4 regions of the Rhizobium sp. BK049 genome follow, and region 4 is predicted to be linked to each of the others. Evidence: predicted binding sites of a transcription regulator. Region 4 holds the regulator's gene; each other region holds the start of a gene.
What was found. The regulator PhoB, encoded in region 4, activates phosphate uptake and scavenging genes when phosphate is short. The targets are predictions, from matches to a motif close to TGTCATNNANCTGTCAT.
Positions count from the first base shown of each region.

Region 1: a site for PhoB is predicted at 1,664-1,680, ahead of phnF (phosphonate metabolism transcriptional regulator PhnF). Genes of this name have one in related genera too.
Region 2: a site for PhoB is predicted at 3,083-3,099, ahead of FHT70_RS24690 (DUF1045 domain-containing protein). Genes of this name have one in related genera too.
Region 3: a site for PhoB is predicted at 2,627-2,643, ahead of ppk2 (polyphosphate kinase 2). Genes of this name have one in related genera too.

Region 1 covers NZ_JACHYV010000028.1:15,409-19,637, reverse strand. The annotation lists gene FHT70_RS24645 (carbon-phosphorus lyase complex subunit PhnI) at 1-506, opposite strand, end outside; gene phnH (phosphonate C-P lyase system protein PhnH) at 511-1,119, opposite strand; gene phnG (phosphonate C-P lyase system protein PhnG) at 1,119-1,595, opposite strand; gene phnF (phosphonate metabolism transcriptional regulator PhnF) at 1,704-2,441, shown strand; gene FHT70_RS24625 (2,3-bisphosphoglycerate-dependent phosphoglycerate mutase) at 2,496-3,131, opposite strand; gene dapB (4-hydroxy-tetrahydrodipicolinate reductase) at 3,153-3,977, opposite strand; gene FHT70_RS24615 (ABC transporter ATP-binding protein) at 3,993-4,229, opposite strand, start outside.
Region 2 covers NZ_JACHYV010000028.1:26,467-30,695, reverse strand. The annotation lists partial or broken gene FHT70_RS24705 (GrpB family protein) at 25-532, opposite strand; gene phnN (phosphonate metabolism protein/1,5-bisphosphokinase (PRPP-forming) PhnN) at 542-1,147, opposite strand; gene FHT70_RS24695 (alpha-D-ribose 1-methylphosphonate 5-triphosphate diphosphatase) at 1,144-2,283, opposite strand; gene FHT70_RS24690 (DUF1045 domain-containing protein) at 2,297-2,992, opposite strand; gene phnE (phosphonate ABC transporter, permease protein PhnE) at 3,133-4,229, opposite strand, start outside.
Region 3 covers NZ_JACHYV010000005.1:143,882-148,110, forward strand. The annotation lists gene FHT70_RS07395 (LysR family transcriptional regulator) at 1-207, opposite strand, end outside; gene FHT70_RS07400 (aldo/keto reductase family oxidoreductase) at 306-1,181, shown strand; gene FHT70_RS07405 (hypothetical protein) at 1,312-1,503, opposite strand; gene ppk2 (polyphosphate kinase 2) at 1,661-2,575, opposite strand; gene FHT70_RS07415 (GMC family oxidoreductase) at 2,730-4,229, opposite strand, start outside.
Region 4 covers NZ_JACHYV010000033.1:52,850-57,078, reverse strand. The annotation lists gene pstA (phosphate ABC transporter permease PstA) at 1-135, shown strand, start outside; gene pstB (phosphate ABC transporter ATP-binding protein PstB) at 151-966, shown strand; gene phoU (phosphate signaling complex protein PhoU) at 1,011-1,724, shown strand; gene phoB (phosphate regulon transcriptional regulator PhoB) at 1,850-2,533, shown strand; gene FHT70_RS26825 (GcrA family cell cycle regulator) at 3,156-3,689, opposite strand; gene FHT70_RS26820 (aspartate aminotransferase family protein) at 4,114-4,229, shown strand, end outside.

The sequences.
Region 1 (4,229 bases), on a different contig from region 4:
CCGTCGGCCTCGATCAAGCCTTCCTCGCCGAGGATTTCGGAGACGCGCATGACGCGGCCGGTCTCGGCCGGACGCTGGGCCGGCGCCTCGACCGCTTCGTCCTCGAGCAGCGAGGGATCGAGCAGCCGATGGGTATAATCGAAAGTCGGCCCAAGGAGCTGGCCGCCCGGCAGGTCCTTGTAGGTCGCCGAGATACGGCGTTCGATCGCCATGCCAGCCGTGTCGAGCGGTCTGGAATAACCGAAGCGCGGCAGCGTCGTGCGGTAAGCGCGCAGCAGGAAGATCGCCTCGATCATGTCGCCGCGCGATTGACGGACGGCCAGCGCTGCGAGAGTCCGGTCGAAAAGCGAGGCCTCGGCCATGACGCGGTCGACGGCGAGGGCGAGTTGTTCGACGATCTGGTCGATGCCGATCGCCGGCAGCGACCGGTCACCGCGGCGACGGTCGGCGAGCAGACGGTGGGCATTGGCAATGGCGGCCTCGCCACCCTTGACGGCAACATACATGAGCTCAGATCTCCGTTGCTGTGATCTTGGTGGTGCGCGGCAGGCAGACGAAGCGCTTGCCCGATGTCAGCACGATGTCGATGCCGCGCGGAAAAAGCGCGTGGTTCTCGGCCCAGAGCCTGAGGAAGGTCTCCGGTAGGCCGACAGGCGCGATCTCCACGACGCTCTGGATCCCCGGACCCATCAGCGCCAGCCTGCGTCCGCCGTCGAGTTCGGGAAGTTCGATGACAACAGTCGTCGAGCGGTCGGGATATTCCTGCGTGCCTGACGCAAACAGGCCGAAGGAGCAAAGCGCAGTGCCCGCCTCGATGAAGGCAAAGCGCGCATCCGCCTTTTCGGCGGTCAGCGGGGCGCCGGTGTGGAAGCCGAGCCAATCCGGCACAGCGGATTTCGCCAGTCCCGAGGTAAGCCAGACGGGTGTGTCGTGGTCGCAAAGAGTGAGCGCGATCGTGCCGGCGGCAATACCGAGCGGCGCCGGCGGGTCGATCTCGGGCTCAACTGTCTGGATGGTGCCGGGGCGGGCCACGCCGTCCATCAGCATCTTGAAGACGCTCTGCGCATGGAAAACCGGATCGGTAAAGCCACCGGTAAAAACTTCTGTCGTCAGACCCATCAGTTGTCCCCCCGCACCATGGTGAAGAAGTCGACGCGGGTTGCCGCCGTCTCATCCGCCTTGCGACGTTCGGTGGTGGCGATCCTTTCCGCGATCGGCAAAAGCAGCGCCTGTTCGACGAAATCCCTGGTCGCCTCCTCCTGCCAGAGCGCGTCGAAGATCGCCGCAAGACGGGCCTTCTCCCGGTCGGTGCCGAGCGCCTGCGCATGACCGATGGAGCCGGACTCGAGCCGCACCGTTGAGCGTGTCATCGTCACCTCGCCGAGATTAAAGGGAGCTCCGCCGCCGCCGATGCGGCCGCGCACCATCACCAGTCCCGTCTCCGGTCCGCGCACCGGATAAGCCACGGGCTTTTGCGGCAACGCGTCCCAGGCCGCCTGGAGTTCGCTCCGTTCCGCACGCGCCAGCAGATCGGCAACGCGTTTGCGCTCCAAGACCGTCTGTGACGCGGCGTCTGTCTTGTCCGCTGATATCATCGCTGCTTCCTCAAATGTCTATTGATATAGACAACCATACAAGCTATACCTAGCCTTAAATCGGTGTCGTGACAAGCGTGTGACATCGTGAGGCAAGGCAGAGGCGGAATGGCAGGACTGAAGCAGGTGCAGAGGCAGACGGGTGTGGCGCTGTGGCGTCAGATCGCCGATCGGATTCGCGAGGCGATCGGCAACGGAGCCTATGACGAAACCGGAATGGTGCCGCCGGAAACGGTGCTGGCGCTGCAATTCGGCGTTAACAGGCATACAGTGCGCAGTGCGCTGGCTGCGCTGGCGCAGGAGGGAATCGTGCGTGCTGTGCAAGGTCGCGGCACGCTGATCGAGCGCAAGGAGCGGCTGAATTTCCCGATCACCCGGCGCACGCGTTTCACCGCCGGCATCGGCGATCAGGCGCGCGAGATGCGCGGCCTTCTGCTCGATGAGGCGCGGGAGGAGGCGAGCGCCGACGTTGCCCGTTGGCTGGGCCTGAAACAGAGTGAGCAAGTGATCCGGCTGGAAACATTGCGCCATGCCGACAGGCGGCCGGTTTCAAAGGCGACGAGCTGGTTTCCCGCCGAACGTTTCGCCGGGATCGGTGAGTCCTACCGCAAGCACGAATCGATCACCAAGGCTTTCGCCGAGCTCGGCCTCGGGGACTACGTCCGGGCGACGACCGAGATAACAGCCGCCCATGCTGCGACAGCCGACCTTGCAGATCTGGAACTCACTCCCGGCGCGATCCTGCTGATTGCCAAGGCAATGAACACCGATCTCGACGGCGTACCAGTACAATATTCGATCAGCCGTTTCGCCGCCGACCGGGTGCAGTTCACGATCGAGAACTGAGGCCAGGAATTGAGATAAGGCGTGCCGACCCGTTCGGTGGCACGCCTACAGAATTCAGTGTGCGCCGGACATATCGCCCAGCACTTCCTTGGAGGCGACGGTGGAATCCGCGTTCAGCTTGTAAACCATCGGAACGCCGGTCGCGAGGTTGAGGGCGAGCACGCCTTCTTTGGTGAGCTTGTCGAGCACCATGACCAGCGAACGCAGCGAATTGCCGTGGGCAGCGACCAGCACCTTTTCGCCGCGCAGCACGCGCGGCAGGATCTCGGTGAGGTAGTAGGGCCAGACGCGGGCGCCGGTATCGCGCAGGCTTTCACCGCCGGGCGGCGGCACGTCGTAGGAACGGCGCCAGATATGCACCTGTTCCTCGCCCCATTTGGCGCGCGCATCGTCCTTGTTGAGGCCGGAGAGATCGCCGTAGTCGCGCTCGTTCAGCGCCTGGTCGCGGATGGTCTCGAGATCAGGCTGGCCGACCTTGTCGAGGATGAGCTTCAGCGTGTGCTGCGCGCGCACCAGCGCCGAGGTATAGGCGACGTCGAATTTGATCCCGTATTCGGCAAGCGCAGCGCCGCCGGCTTTGGCTTCCTGGATGCCGAGCTCGGTCAGATCCGGGTCCTTCCAGCCGGTGAAGAGATTCTTCAGGTTCCAGTCGCTCTGGCCGTGGCGAACGAGGACGAGGGTACCGCTCATGAATATGCCTCCGTAGTATCTTTATTGCGATGAAAGCCCGAGCACGTCGAGCATGGAATAGAGACCCGGCTTCTTGTCGCGGGCCCAGAGTGCCGCCTTGATGGCGCCGCGCGCGAAGATCGAGCGGTCGGCAGCACTATGGGACAGCGTGACGATTTCGCCTTCGCCGGCGAAAAGCACGGAATGTTCGCCGATGACGGAGCCGCCGCGCAGCGTCGCGAAACCGATCGTGCCCGCCTCGCGGGCGCCGGTATGGCCGTCGCGCACCCTGACCGATTTCGAAGCGAGGTCGATGTTGCGGCCCTTGGCAGCGGCTTCGCCGAGAAGAAGGGCGGTGCCGGAAGGGGCATCCACCTTGTGTTTGTGGTGCATTTCCAGGATTTCGATGTCCCAATCTGCGGGATCGAGCGCCCGCGCGGCCTGCTCTGCCAGCACGCTGAGCAGATTGACGCCGAGGCTCATATTGCCAGACTTGACGATGCGGGCATGGCGGGCCGCGGCGGCGATCTTCGCGTTGTCCTCGCTCGAGCAGCCCGTCGTACCGACAACATGAACGATGCGGGCCTGAGCGGCGAGACCGGAAAACTCCACCGTGGCGGCAGGCGCGGTGAAGTCGACTACGCCTTCGGCATGCAGGAAGGCCTGGAGCGGGTCGTCGCCTATGATGACGCCGGTCGGCCCTAGTCCGGCAATCTCACCGGCATCCTTGCCGACGAATGGGGAGCCGGCGCGCTCAATCGCGGCATGCAGCGTCACGCCTTCGATCGAATGAATGAGCCGGATCAGCGTCTGCCCCATGCGTCCAGCTGCGCCGACCACCACCAGTTTCATCGCAGCATCGCTCATGTCAGTCTCGCCATGTTAGTATGAATCCGAGGCCGAGGGCCTCTGCAGGTTGTTGAGGCGAGCGTAAAGACCGTCGCTGACCTTCGCAAGCGTCTCATGATTGCCCTCCTCGACGACCCGGCCCTGCTGCATGACGACGATCTTGTCGGCGCGCACCACGGTCGAAAGTCGATGGGCAATGACAACGACGGTGCGTCCGGTCATCGCCTCATCGAGCGCCTTCTGCACGGCGGCCTCGGATTCGGTGTCGAG
Region 2 (4,229 bases), on a different contig from region 4:
CGGAGTGCGCGGCGCATTCCGGTTTCATGTTTTCAACGTAGCCAATCTTATCGTTTCCTCGACGAACTCGGTCTTGCCGCCGGTATAGAAATCCCAATCGCCGTCCGCCTCCGCGGCCAGGCGGCGTTTGAGGTCGGCATAGGCCTTGGCCTTTGCGGGATGGTCTCGGAGGATAGTTGCGAAACAGGATGCGCTGCCGATGCACGGGATTATCGGGCGGGCAAACATAGAGCCTGTACCCGCAAGCCTCGCGGTTACGGGTAAAGACCCAGCGGCCGTCTCCGTGAGGGTCACCGTGAAAGGTGAAGTCGGCAGCGCGTACCAATTCTATCGCTGCCGGTAAGGCGTCGTCAGATACCACGACGACATCGAGGTCGATTTTCGGCTTGGCTGCAAGTCCAGGCACAGATGTGCTGCCGATGTGGTCGATGGACTGCACGAGATCACCGAGCAGGACGGAGACCTCGGCGCTGATTGCGGCAAAGAGCAGTGGCCAGGAAGTGTCGTAATCGACGACTTTGATGGCGCGCATCCTGCCTCCCTACTGTGGTCGCTGCACTTCGGCCAGCAATTCGTCCAGAATCGCGATCATCTTCTGTTCGGCCTCTTCCAGCGAACCGCTATTGTCGAGTTCCGTCACGTCATAGTCGCCGCGCACGGTCAGCGGGCCGCGGGCAAGCCTGGCCATGATGTCCTCGTGTGTCTCGCGGCCGCGCGCTTCCAGCCGGCTGGCGAGCACTTCGGGACGGGCCGTGACATTGATGACCTTCAGCCGCGGGAAAGCGGCCTGGAAGCGGTGAAGCGCCGAGCGCGAGCCGTTGGCCACGACGATATGGCCTCTCGACAGCGCCACCGAGACTTCGGCCGGAATGCCGTATTTCAGGCCATGCGCCTCCCACCACACGGCGAAGGAGCCTGACTGCTCCATGGCGGCAAAGCCTTGAAGGGAGACGGAAAGATGATCCTCGCCGCCGGCATCGCGGTGGCGGGTGATGACGCGGCGGGCGAAATGCACATTGTCGCGGCCGGAAAAACGCCGCGCAGCGAGGTTCATCAGCGTGTCCTTGCCGGCGCCGCTCGGCCCGACAACGACGACCATGATGCCGCGTTCGGCTCCAGCAGCCGCATGGGGTTCGTGTGGCGTCATGCGACACGGCGTCCCTGGCGCCAGACGGAGCGTGTTACCGGCACGCCGTGCGAGCGGTGGACACGGACGAGATCGGCGCGCAGCCCGGGCGCGATCCGGCCTCGATCATTGAGGCTGACAGTGCGGGCAGGCGTCGACGTCACCATCGCGATCGCTTTCGGAAGGGTGATGCTTTCCACCTCGTCGGCAAGGATGAAGGGTGCGTGCAGCAGGCTGAGCGGCACGTAGTCGGAGGACAGAACGTCGAGCACGCCCATTTCGGCGAGATCGCGGGCGGCGATGTTGCCGGAATGGGATTTGCCGCGCACGATGTTCGGCGCGCCCATCAGCACGCTCATGCCATGCTCGTGCGATGCCCGGGCGGCATCGAAGCTGGTCGGAAACTCGGCAAGGCGGACGCCATTGTCGATCGCCTCGTCGACATGGGAGAGTGTGGCGTCGTCATGGCTTGCGACCGTGATGCCGCGCTCGGCGCAGACCTTGGCGATGGCGTTTCGATGTGGCGTCGAATTGCGCGCCGATTCCGCCTGGCGCTTGGCGACGAAACGGGCAAAGGCCTCATCGCTCAGACCACGCTTCTTTTGGTAGTAGAAGATATATTGATCCATCGTCTGGAACTGCCGCTGGCCGGGCGCGTGATCCATCAGCGAGACGAGCCGCACATGCGGATCATTTTCGAAATCGGCGAAATGTTCAAGCACATTGTCGGCCGATACCTCGCAGCGCAGGTGGATGAGGTGTTCGGCGCGCAGCCTGCCTTCCTTCTCCGCCGATTGGATGGCGTCGGCCATCTCGCGCATCTCGCCATGCTCGAACCCGCCGTCCTCGTCCGCGCCCATGCGCAGGCAGTCGAAGACCGTCGTGATGCCCGATGTGACGATCTGGGCGTCATGCGCCTGGACGGCAGCCGTCTTGTGCCAGCGAATGCCCGGACGCGGCTGATAATGGCCTTCGAGGTGGTCGGTATGCAGTTCGACAAGGCCGGGAATGACGTAATCCCCCTCGAAATCTTCGCCGGTTACCGAATTGCCTTCAGAGATATCGGCGATCTTGCCGTCGCGGATGAGGATCGATCCTGAAAGGATGTCGTCCTCGAGAACGATGCGGGCGTTGGAAAAGACGGTTTCTTTGCTCATATTGTCAGGTCTTTCAGTTTTTGGCGCCGGCAAGGGGCAGCCAGGAACGAACTTTGAACGGGGCGCCGCGCGTCTCCTCGATGAAGACGGCGAGACCGGAGATCGAAAGCGGCCGGCCGGTGAAACCGGCAAAACGTTCCACCAGGATTGCTCTCATGACCTCGGCGCGCTCTGCAGGCACCTGCCCGCTCAGTGTCATGTGGAAACCGAAATCCTCCATGACGTAAGGATACCCCCAGCGCTGCAGATTGGCGCGCTGGCTGTCGCTGAGCCTTTCCGGATTGCGGCGCGCGATATCGGCCTCGGACAGCGTTGCGCGGAACGGCTCGAAGGACTTTACCACCTTCGCTGCGAAATCCTGAAGAGGCTGATGAAGAGAAGCCGGAACAAGGGCAAAAAATCGACCGAGCTGACCGAGGACGAGCTGGGGTATTTCGAAGGCCGGGGTCCGGGCGGTAAACTCCTCGGCAAAGGCCATGAGATCCCTTTCGGTGACTGAACCGGCAAGCGAAAACGGCGCCTTGATCGTCGCGTGAAAGCCGTAGCGTCGCGGGTCGGCGGTCAGCTCGAACTGCTCTGCCGCACTCAGCCTCTGATGTTCGGGTGCAGGATAGGTTTCGCCGGTGAACGCATCGCGGCCGAGCCAGAGCGAAGCCGCGCCGGTCAGGGGATCATCCTTCGGCGGCGAAAAATAGAGAGCGTAGCGCAAGGCTTTTGTCCTGGGGATCGTCGAAACGGGAGCGCAATGTGCAGTGATTTGGCGGCGAACCGCAAGCAGGCTCCCGGCTAAAAGATTTCCGTGACAGAATGATGATGACGGCCGCGCCGCCACCGGCCTTCATCGAGTGCTCAGTGCGAATTCGTGCCCATCAGCCGATGGCGCAGCGCGTTCGAAGCCGCGTCGAACAGGAAGACGACGATCAGGATCAGAATGACCATATAGGCGACGTTTTCCCAGTTGGCATTGGTGCGCATTGCCTCCCAGAGTTTGAGGCCGATACCGCCCGCGCCGACGGCGCCGATGATCGTGGCGCCGCGCACGTTCGATTCCCACTGATAGAGCGTCTGGCTGACGATGACGGGGATGATCTGCGGCATGATGCCGTAACGGTGGACGAGCACGGTCTGGGCGCCGGTCGATTTGATGCCTTCCCGCGGCTTGTTGTCGATGTTCTCGAGCCCCTCGGAATAAAGCTTGCCGAGCGTGCCGGTCTCGGTGAGGAAGATCGCGCCGCTGCCGGCAAGCGGCCCTGGGCCGAAGGCGCGTGTCAGGAAAAGCGCCCAGATCAGCATGTCGACAGAGCGCAGGAAATCGAAGAAGCGCTTGAGAATCTGGTTCAAGAGGCGGTTCGGAGTGATGTTGCGTGCCGCCAGGAAGGCGAGCGGGAAGGCGGCGAGGGAGCCGAGCAGCGTTCCGAGAAAGGCCATGACGATCGTCTGGAAAAGCTTGGTCCAGACGTCGCCGTGCTGCCATTCGCTGTTGTTCCAGATTTCATCGAAAGCGAGCGACAGGTTGGACTGGTCGGGCTTGATGCGCGGGCCGGAGACAATGAGGCCAAGGACGTCGCCGACCGGCTTGTCGAAGAATGACGATTGCGTGTCGAAGAGGAAATTCGCCCAGCCGAGGAAACGCTTGCGAACTTTCACGCGATCAACGGAAATGCTGACGTCGCCGGCAAAGCCGAGATCAGCGAGCACGTTGTCGTCATAGACCGTCATCCAGCTCGGCACCGGGCCGACCACCTCGGGCGCGCCGCTCGAAACGTTGACCGGGACGCTGACGCCGTGCGCGGTCACGATCGTTTGGCTCTTCGAAACGGTGACGCTGCGGCTGGTGCCGCTGACGGAAACGGTGATGCTGCCATCGGGATTGTTGACCACCCAGTCCGGATGCGGATTGTCGCCGAGCGGCGAGAAGCGGGGATAACGCACCTCGATCGAGCCGT
Region 3 (4,229 bases), on a different contig from region 4:
CCGCTCCAGCAGACCCTTGCCCGCTTCGGTCGTAACGACGCTGCGCGTCGTCCGATTGAGGAGCCTGACGTCGAGATCAGCCTCCAGGCGACGCACCGCTTCGCTCAAGAAGGAGGCGCTGCTGCCACTGGCACGCGCTGCCTCGCGAAAACCACCCGCCCGCGCCACTGCGACGAAGGCGTTGAGGTCACTCAGGTCTGCTTTCACTGTTCGCCACTCCGCACGGCCCGTGCGCATTGTACCCAATTATCACACGCACCGCCAAGGAGTAAGTTTAATCCTCATCTGTTGACAGGAGCGCGACCATGTCCATCATCCATCAATCCGGCACATTCAATATCGGCGACCGCAAGGTGAGGCGACTTGGCTATGGCGCCATGCAGCTGGCAGGGCCCGGCGTGTTCGGCCCGCCCAAGGATCGCGGCGCCGCTCTGGCGGTGCTGCGCGAGGCGGTCGCATGCGGCGTGAACCACATCGATACCAGCGATTTCTACGGCCCGCACGTGACCAATCAGATCATCCGTGAAGCGCTCCATCCCTATGGCGACGATCTCGTCATCGTCACCAAGGTCGGCGCGCGGCGCGGCGCGGACGGGTCCTGGATTCCGGCCATCTCGCGCCATGAACTGACGCAGGCGGTTCACGACAATCTTCGCAATCTCGGCCTCGAGGTGCTTGATGTCGTCAACCTCCGGATCACATTTGACCTGCATAGCCCGGCCGAAGGCTCGATAGAAGCACCCCTGACGGTTCTGGCTGATCTCCAGCGGCAAGGTCTGATCCGTCACATAGGTTTAAGCAACGCCACATCGAAACAGGTCGCCGAAGGCCGCGGGATCACCGAGATCGTCTGTGTGCAAAACCAGTACAATCTGGCGCATCGGAACGACGACCGGCTCATCGACGAGCTTGCCCGTCAAGGCACCGCCTATGTGCCGTTCTTCCCGCTCGGCGGCTTCACGCCGCTGCAATCGTCCACACTCTCCAGTGTCGGCGCACGCCTGAGCGCCACGCCGATGCAGGTGGCGCTCGCCTGGCTGTTGCGCCGCGCAGCCAATATCCTGTTGATCCCCGGCACGTCGTCGCTCGGCCATCTCAGGGAGAATCTCGCTGCTGCCGGATTGGTGCTGCCGGATGATGCCGACGAGGAGCTGAACCATATGGCTGACATCGTGGCTTGACGGCGGCAGCGGCGGTGCAATCGTTAGACCGTGTTCTAGCGCGGCGTAACGAGCTTGCCGGACGTGCTGGCGCAATCTGTCGGTCGGCCGCACCTTGTTGGCTGCGCCAACCGGCCGGTAAATGAGAGCATCAGGATGGCTTCCGTGTCAGAAGCTCATAAGTCAACAAGGCCGCTGACATCGCCAGAAAAACCACGACTGCCAAAGGATAATTGGCACTGGCGTTCGGGTCGGCAAGCTTGGGAAGGCCGATAACACTGCCGGCCGCCAGAATCGCCGAGAGCACAACCTCCTGAACGATTAATCTCCAAAAGCCGGTCATGACCAACCTCCCGTCGTCTCCGTATTATCGGCCGAAGGACGCTCAGTCTTTATACCTCACGATGCAGCCGTTGGGAAACACGCGTTGACCGCACGGTCCAGTGACCATGCGGTCTCGGTTTCAACGCTTCGGCAGCCGACTTGTTGCGGCTATGCTTTCAATAGCGCTCAGGCACATACATATCAGCCGGAACCGGCGCCCTGATGTAGTCGGCGTGACGGATACGATCCGGCAGCTGGATCTCAGGCTTCGGCACGTCCTCGTAGGGAATCTGATCAAGAAGATGGGCGATGCAGTTCAGCCGCGCCCGCTTCTTGTCGACGGCCTGCACCACCCACCAGGGCGCCTCCTTGGTGTGTGTGCGCGCCAGCATTTCTTCCTTGGCCTTGGTATATTCCTCCCAGTGGATGCGGCTTTCCATGTCCATCGGCGAAAGCTTCCACTGCTTCAGCGGATCGTGGATGCGCATCTTGAAGCGGAATTCCTGTTCCTCGTCGGTGATCGAGAACCAGTATTTGATCAGCACGATGCCGGATCGGACGAGCATCCGTTCGAATTCGGGCACGGAGCGGAAGAACTCCTCGAGTTCGTCAGGAGTGCAGAAGCCCATCACGCGCTCGACGCCGGCGCGATTGTACCAGCTGCGGTCGAAGAGCACGATCTCGCCGGCGGTGGGAAGATGCGGGACATAACGCTGGAAATACCATTGATGGCGCTCCCGTTCGGTCGGCGCAGGCAGTGCCACTGTGCGGCAGACGCGCGGGTTGAGCCTTTGGGTTACGCGCTTGATCGCGCCACCCTTGCCGGCCGAATCCCGGCCTTCGAAAAGCACGACCACTTTCAATTGCTTGTACTGGACCCAATCTTGCAGCCGTACCAGCTCATGCTGCAGCCGGAACAGCTCGCGGAAATAGATCTTCCGATCGAGCGTCTGCTCCGCCGGTTCGGTCATTCCTTCGACGACTAGATCGTCCAGCCGGTCTTCCTCCAGCTGCATTTCCAGCTCCTCATCGAAGCTGTCGGCGATTTCGGCCTTTATCCGGCTGAGCTGGTCCTGATGTGTTTTAGACATGGGCTTTCCCTTCCTGCTCAGTTGACAGGAGCATGTCACTGCAAAGTTAGTGTGACGGTTGGATAACCCACAGCTCGTTCACTTGTTCGCCTCTTTCGCCACTCCACATGCCGGCGAACTTTTTAGACGCCGCCTACACGAGATGGAGGCGTGCCTAGAGCAGCCCCGTTCGGTAATGGTCGACAAGGTTGCGGCAAGCGCGGATCGTCAGCGCCATGACGGTGAGCGTCGTGCCAGCGATGCCGCTGCCCGGAAAGGCGCTGGCGTCGGTGACGATGAGGTTCGGAGCATCCCACAGTTGATTGTAGGGATTGAGCACTGAAGCTTCCGGGCTTTCGCCCATGCGCGCACCGCCGGTTTCATGAATTGCTGCGCCCATGCACATGGTCTTGCGGAACCATGTGCGGAACATGAAGCGGCTGAAGGCATCGGCGTCGGGAAAGGCGCCTCTGCCCATCTCCTTGAGGCCGGTGGGCGATCCGATGAATTCAAGATCGCCGCCGACCTCTTTGACCATGGCGATCAACGTCTCCTCCTGCCGGCGGAGCAGCCGCCGCTCCTCCTCCTGCATGACGCAGCGAATGTGTGGCACCGGAATATTCCAGGCGTCCTTGCGCTTGCCATCGAGGGTGATGCGATTGTCGGCATAGGGCAGCATGCGGCCGAAGCCGAAGAAGGCGAGACGCGCATCGGCCTCCTCTGAAACCGGCGCCCTGCCGATGCTGCCCTGATAGTCGAAATCGCCGCGGGCGGCGTCACCCTCGTCGAAACGCGGGATGAAGATGCCACCCGACGGATTGTAGAAGGGATCGACAGGAGCGGAATCGTCAACGGCCCAACCCTTCGCCTTGGGAAAGGAGCCAAAGGCAAGGCATGGAAGCTGATCCATGAAATAGCGCCCGAGCGCGCCCGAGCTGTTTCCGAGCCCGTCAGGATGTCTTGCCGATACCGAGTTCAGCAGCAGCCGCACGCTCTCGATCGGCGAGGCCGCAAGCACGATTGTCGCGGCGCGAGCCGTCGAAACCTTGCCCGTGTTGCGATCGATGAATTCCGCACCGGTGGCGCGGCCGGTTTTTTCGTCGGTGGTGATGCGACGCACGACGGCGTCATAACGGACGGTCAGCCGGCTGGTCGCCTTTGCGTCCCGCAGCGGTCGCGGCATGCGTTCGGCGTCCGGCGCTATATAGCGCCAGGAGATGACGCGCCGGTCCGGCCAGCGGCTTTCTACAGCCTGCTTGAATATCTGCTCGGCGGGCGTGAGGCTTGCCGGCTTCGCATAGACGCCGTCCGGCAAGGTCGGCACATCGTCCTTGTTGCCGTAGAGCTCGAGATAGGCCTCGACTTCGTCATAGAAGGGCGCAAGCTCGTCATAGGAGATCGGCCAGTCCACGCCCTTTCCGGTGCGCGATCGGATCTTGAAATCATCGTCGGTCCAGCGCAGCAGCACGCGGCCGAAACTGTGGAGGCGCCCGCCGCCCTGGCGGCCGCGGATCCAGAGAAAGGGCTGGTTCTTCGGCGTCGTATAGGGGTTCTTGCGATCGTTGACGAAGAAGTGGCTGAAGCGCTCGGTAAAGAAGGCCGCCCGCGCCTGGATCGGCTGGCCCTTCAGGGTGGCGCGCGCACGCTCCCATATATTGATGCTGCTTGCCGGCGC
Region 4 (4,229 bases):
TATATGTGGGCGAACGAGGCCGAACGTGCCTTCGTGGAGCGTACTTCGGGTGCCATCATCGTCCTGCTCCTGTTCCTGGTCGTCATGAACATGGGCGCCATCCTCTTGCGTCGTCGCTTCGAGCGCCGCTGGTAAACGGAGTCAAACATCATGAACATGCTGACGGAAGCTGCAGTTGAAAAGGCGCTGGATCAGAAGATGAGCAACGTCCCGTATAAAATGATCGGAGAGGATGTCTCCGTATACTACGGCGAGAAGCGCGCGCTTTTCGACGTGAACCTGAACATCCGCGAAAACACCGTAACCGCCCTGATCGGCCCCTCGGGCTGCGGCAAGTCGACCTTCCTGCGAAGCCTGAACCGCATGAACGACACGATCGAGGGGTGCCGCGTTACCGGCAAGATCACGCTCGACAGCGACGATATCTATGATCCGGATATCGACGTCGTCGAACTTCGCGCCCGCGTCGGCATGGTTTTCCAGAAGCCGAACCCGTTCCCGAAGTCGATCTATGAAAACGTCTCCTACGGCCCCCGCATCCACGGTCTCGCCAAGTCGAAGGCCGATCTCGACCAGATCGTCGAGAGCAGCCTGCAGCGCGCCGGGCTCTGGAACGAGGTCAAGGACCGCGTGCACGAATCCGGCACGGGCCTCTCCGGCGGTCAGCAGCAGCGCCTGTGCATTGCCCGCGCCGTTGCCGTCAGCCCGGAAGTCATCCTGATGGACGAGCCCTGCTCGGCCCTTGACCCGATCGCCACCGCCAAGGTCGAAGAACTGATCCACGAGCTCCGCGAAAACTACACGATCGTCATCGTCACCCACTCCATGCAGCAGGCCGCGCGCGTCTCGCAGCGCACCGCCATGTTCCACCTCGGCAATCTTGTCGAGGAGAACGACACCGACAAGATGTTCACCAATCCGGACGATCCCCGTACCCAGGACTACATCATGGGTCGCTTCGGCTGATCACGGCCATCCGAAGCCTTCCCCTTATTCGAGGACAAAGCCCCATGGCATCGACACATATTTATTCTGCCTATGATGATGATCTGAAGTTCCTTTCCAGGCGGATTTCCGAAATGGGCGGCCTGGCCGAACAGATGGTCGCCGAATCCGTCCGGGCGCTAGTCAACGGCGATACCGCGCTGGCGCAGAAGGTCATCTCCGACGACGTGATCCTCGATCATACCGAGCGCGAAATCGGCGACAAGGCGATCGTCACCATCGCCCGCCGTCAGCCGATGGCGGCGGACCTGCGCGAAATCATGGGTTCGATCCGCATCGCCGCCGATCTCGAACGCGTCGGCGACCTCGGCAAGAACACCGCCAAGCGCGTCATCGCCGTGCAGAGCACCGGCGTGCCCCGCAAGCTCGCCCGCGGCCTCGAGCATCTCTCCGAGCTGGCGCTTGTCCAGCTCAAGGAAGTGCTCGACGTCTATACGACACGCGCTGCCGACAAGGCGACCGCCATCCGCGAACGCGACAACGAGATCGACGCCATGTACACCTCGCTGTTCCGCGAGCTCTTGACCTACATGATGGAAGATCCGCGCAACATCACGAGCTGCACGCATCTGCTCTTCTGCGCCAAGAACATCGAGCGCATCGGCGACCATGCCACCAACATCGCCGAGACGATCTACTACATGGCAACAGGCGCCCAGCCGGAAGGCGATCGCCCGAAGGATGACAGCGCCAACACCGTCGGCGCCGCGACGGAATAATCCTTCCAAGATTGCGTGCGCGCCCGTTCGGGGCGCGCAAAGAGGTCGCAGCCAATTTCTGAATTTGCGCAGGACGCCTGCTTATACCCCCAGTTTAAGGCTTGTGCGCGAGGAGACGGACACGCATGATCCCGAGAGTCGCAGTTGTTGAAGACGAGGAAGCGCTCAGCGTGCTCCTTCGCTATAATCTCGAAGCCGAAGGCTTCGAGGTCGATACCATCCTGCGCGGCGACGAGGCCGAAATTAGGCTTCAGGAGCGCACGCCCGACCTGCTCATCCTCGACTGGATGCTGCCCGGCGTCTCCGGCATCGAACTCTGCCGGCGCCTGCGCATGCGGCCGGAAACCGAGCGACTGCCGATCATCATGCTCACGGCGCGCGGCGAGGAGAGCGAGCGTGTGCGCGGACTGTCCACCGGCGCCGACGATTATGTCGTCAAGCCCTTCTCGACCCCCGAACTCGTCGCCCGCGTCAAGGCGATGCTGCGCCGTGCCCGCCCCGAGGTGCTGTCCTCGGTGCTGAAATGCGGCGATATCGAGCTCGACCGCGAAACCCATCGCGTCCACCGCAAGAGCCGCGAAGTCCGCCTCGGCCCGACCGAATTCCGCCTGCTGGAATTCCTGATGTCGTCGCCGGGCCGGGTCTTTTCCCGCTCGCAGCTGCTCGACGGCGTCTGGGGCCACGACATCTATGTCGACGAACGAACCGTCGACGTCCATGTCGGCCGCCTGCGCAAGGCGCTGAACTTCTCCAACATGCAGGACGTCATCCGCACCGTCCGCGGCGCGGGTTATTCGATGGAAGCCTGAGGCTGAGGGAGTGTGTGGGGTGGGCGTTCCCGCCAAACGCACGGCAGTACGGCTTGTGAGGCCCCCCTTGCCGTCGTCGATCGCAGCCGCTTCGTCGCCAGCGTCATTGCGCCGGCGAGGCTTATGCGTCTCGGCTCCACCTTTCCATCGCGCCTGCAGAGCCGACTTGTCCCAGCATCACCTCGCCTCCGTCATCCCAGGGCTTGACCTGGCTTGACCCTGGGATCCATGCGGCCGGCGCTGCGGGAACAGGGATGCATCCAACAGCAGGGAAATTATGGAAGCCGAGTGCTTGGTTGTGGATCCCAGGGTCAAGCCGGGTCAAGCCCTGGGATGACGGAGCGCGTGGTTGGCGCTCTCGCCAAACGCGCCGGTGGTGCAACCTGTAGCACCCGTTTTTGCCGCCGATCCATCGCCGCTGCAGAGCCGTCGCGCCATCGCCGCTGCAGAACCAGCTTCATCGCACTGGCGTGGCTTATCTGTCCAGGCACCACTTCTCCTCCAAGCCCCGGGATGACGGAGTGTGGGGTTGGCTTGGTTGCTAAACGCAAAGGTCACTTCCCCGCTCGAATAAAAAAACGGGCCGCTCGGCCCGTTTTTTATGTCCGGCGATGTCGCCTTCTCAGCTGACCCGTGCCGCGGCCCGGCGCCTTTCGTTGATCGGCTGATAGGCAAGCTTCTGATGATAGCTGCAATAGGGCGAATTGTCGGGGGACTCGCAGCCGCAGAAATGGAAATCTTCCTTGAGCGGGTCGCCGACCGGCCATTTGCAGGTGCGTTCGGTGAGCTCCGTCAGGCCGAGGCGGCGAGAAATCGGCACGACCACATTGCCGGCCGGCACATATTCCATTTCCTCGACGGCATCGACCTCGATCTCTTCCTTCAGCATCGTTGCGCCCTGTTGACGGGTCACGGTGCGGGTGGTGATCCGGGAGGCGTAATTCGGCGCGCGGGGCGCGGATGTCTGGCGCTTCGGCGTGCGCGCCGCGGTGGCCGTGCCGCCGGCCTTGGCGCGGCCGGGAAGGCTGAGCCTGTGCACCTTGCCGATAACGGCGTTTCGGCTGACGCCGCCAAGCTGCGCAGCAATCTGGCTGGCGCTCAGTCCTTCGGCCCAAAGCTTCTTGAGTTTCTCGACCCGCTCGTCTGTCCAGTTCATGCCCTGTCTCCACCTTTTGCGTTGGTGATGGCAGAATCCCTCACCGTTGTCCCGGAAGCCTCCGAAACAAGAAACGCTTGATCAATTTTGGTGACTAGTTCCGCCGCATGCAGTCTAGTAATTGAACTTTAACCTAGTGTGAGGCTGACTCCGTGACAAGAGTCGCGGGAATCCGGATGAATCGAATTTCAAGTTTTCCCCAACTTGCTGCCTCTGCGTGGCATTTCTGCAATAATGCCTGTTGAAGGCCGAAAGTGCCGCTGCACAAGCCTGCTGCATAGGCTAAGGCGCCAGTTTTGTTGACATTGCAGCGCGAAAAGGAAATAGTACCGCTCGCCGCCGAAAGGCGGCATTTTTGATTTTTTGGACCTGGTTTTGTTAGCCGGAGTCCGTGCAAGACAACATTGAACGGGAGACCCGCGCCATGGCTGAAGCCGCGCCGCTTTATGACACCTATTCTCGCGCCCCGCTGCGGTTCGAGCGAGGCGAGGGCGTATGGCTGATCACCGAGAGCGGCGAGCGTTATCTCGATTTCGGCGC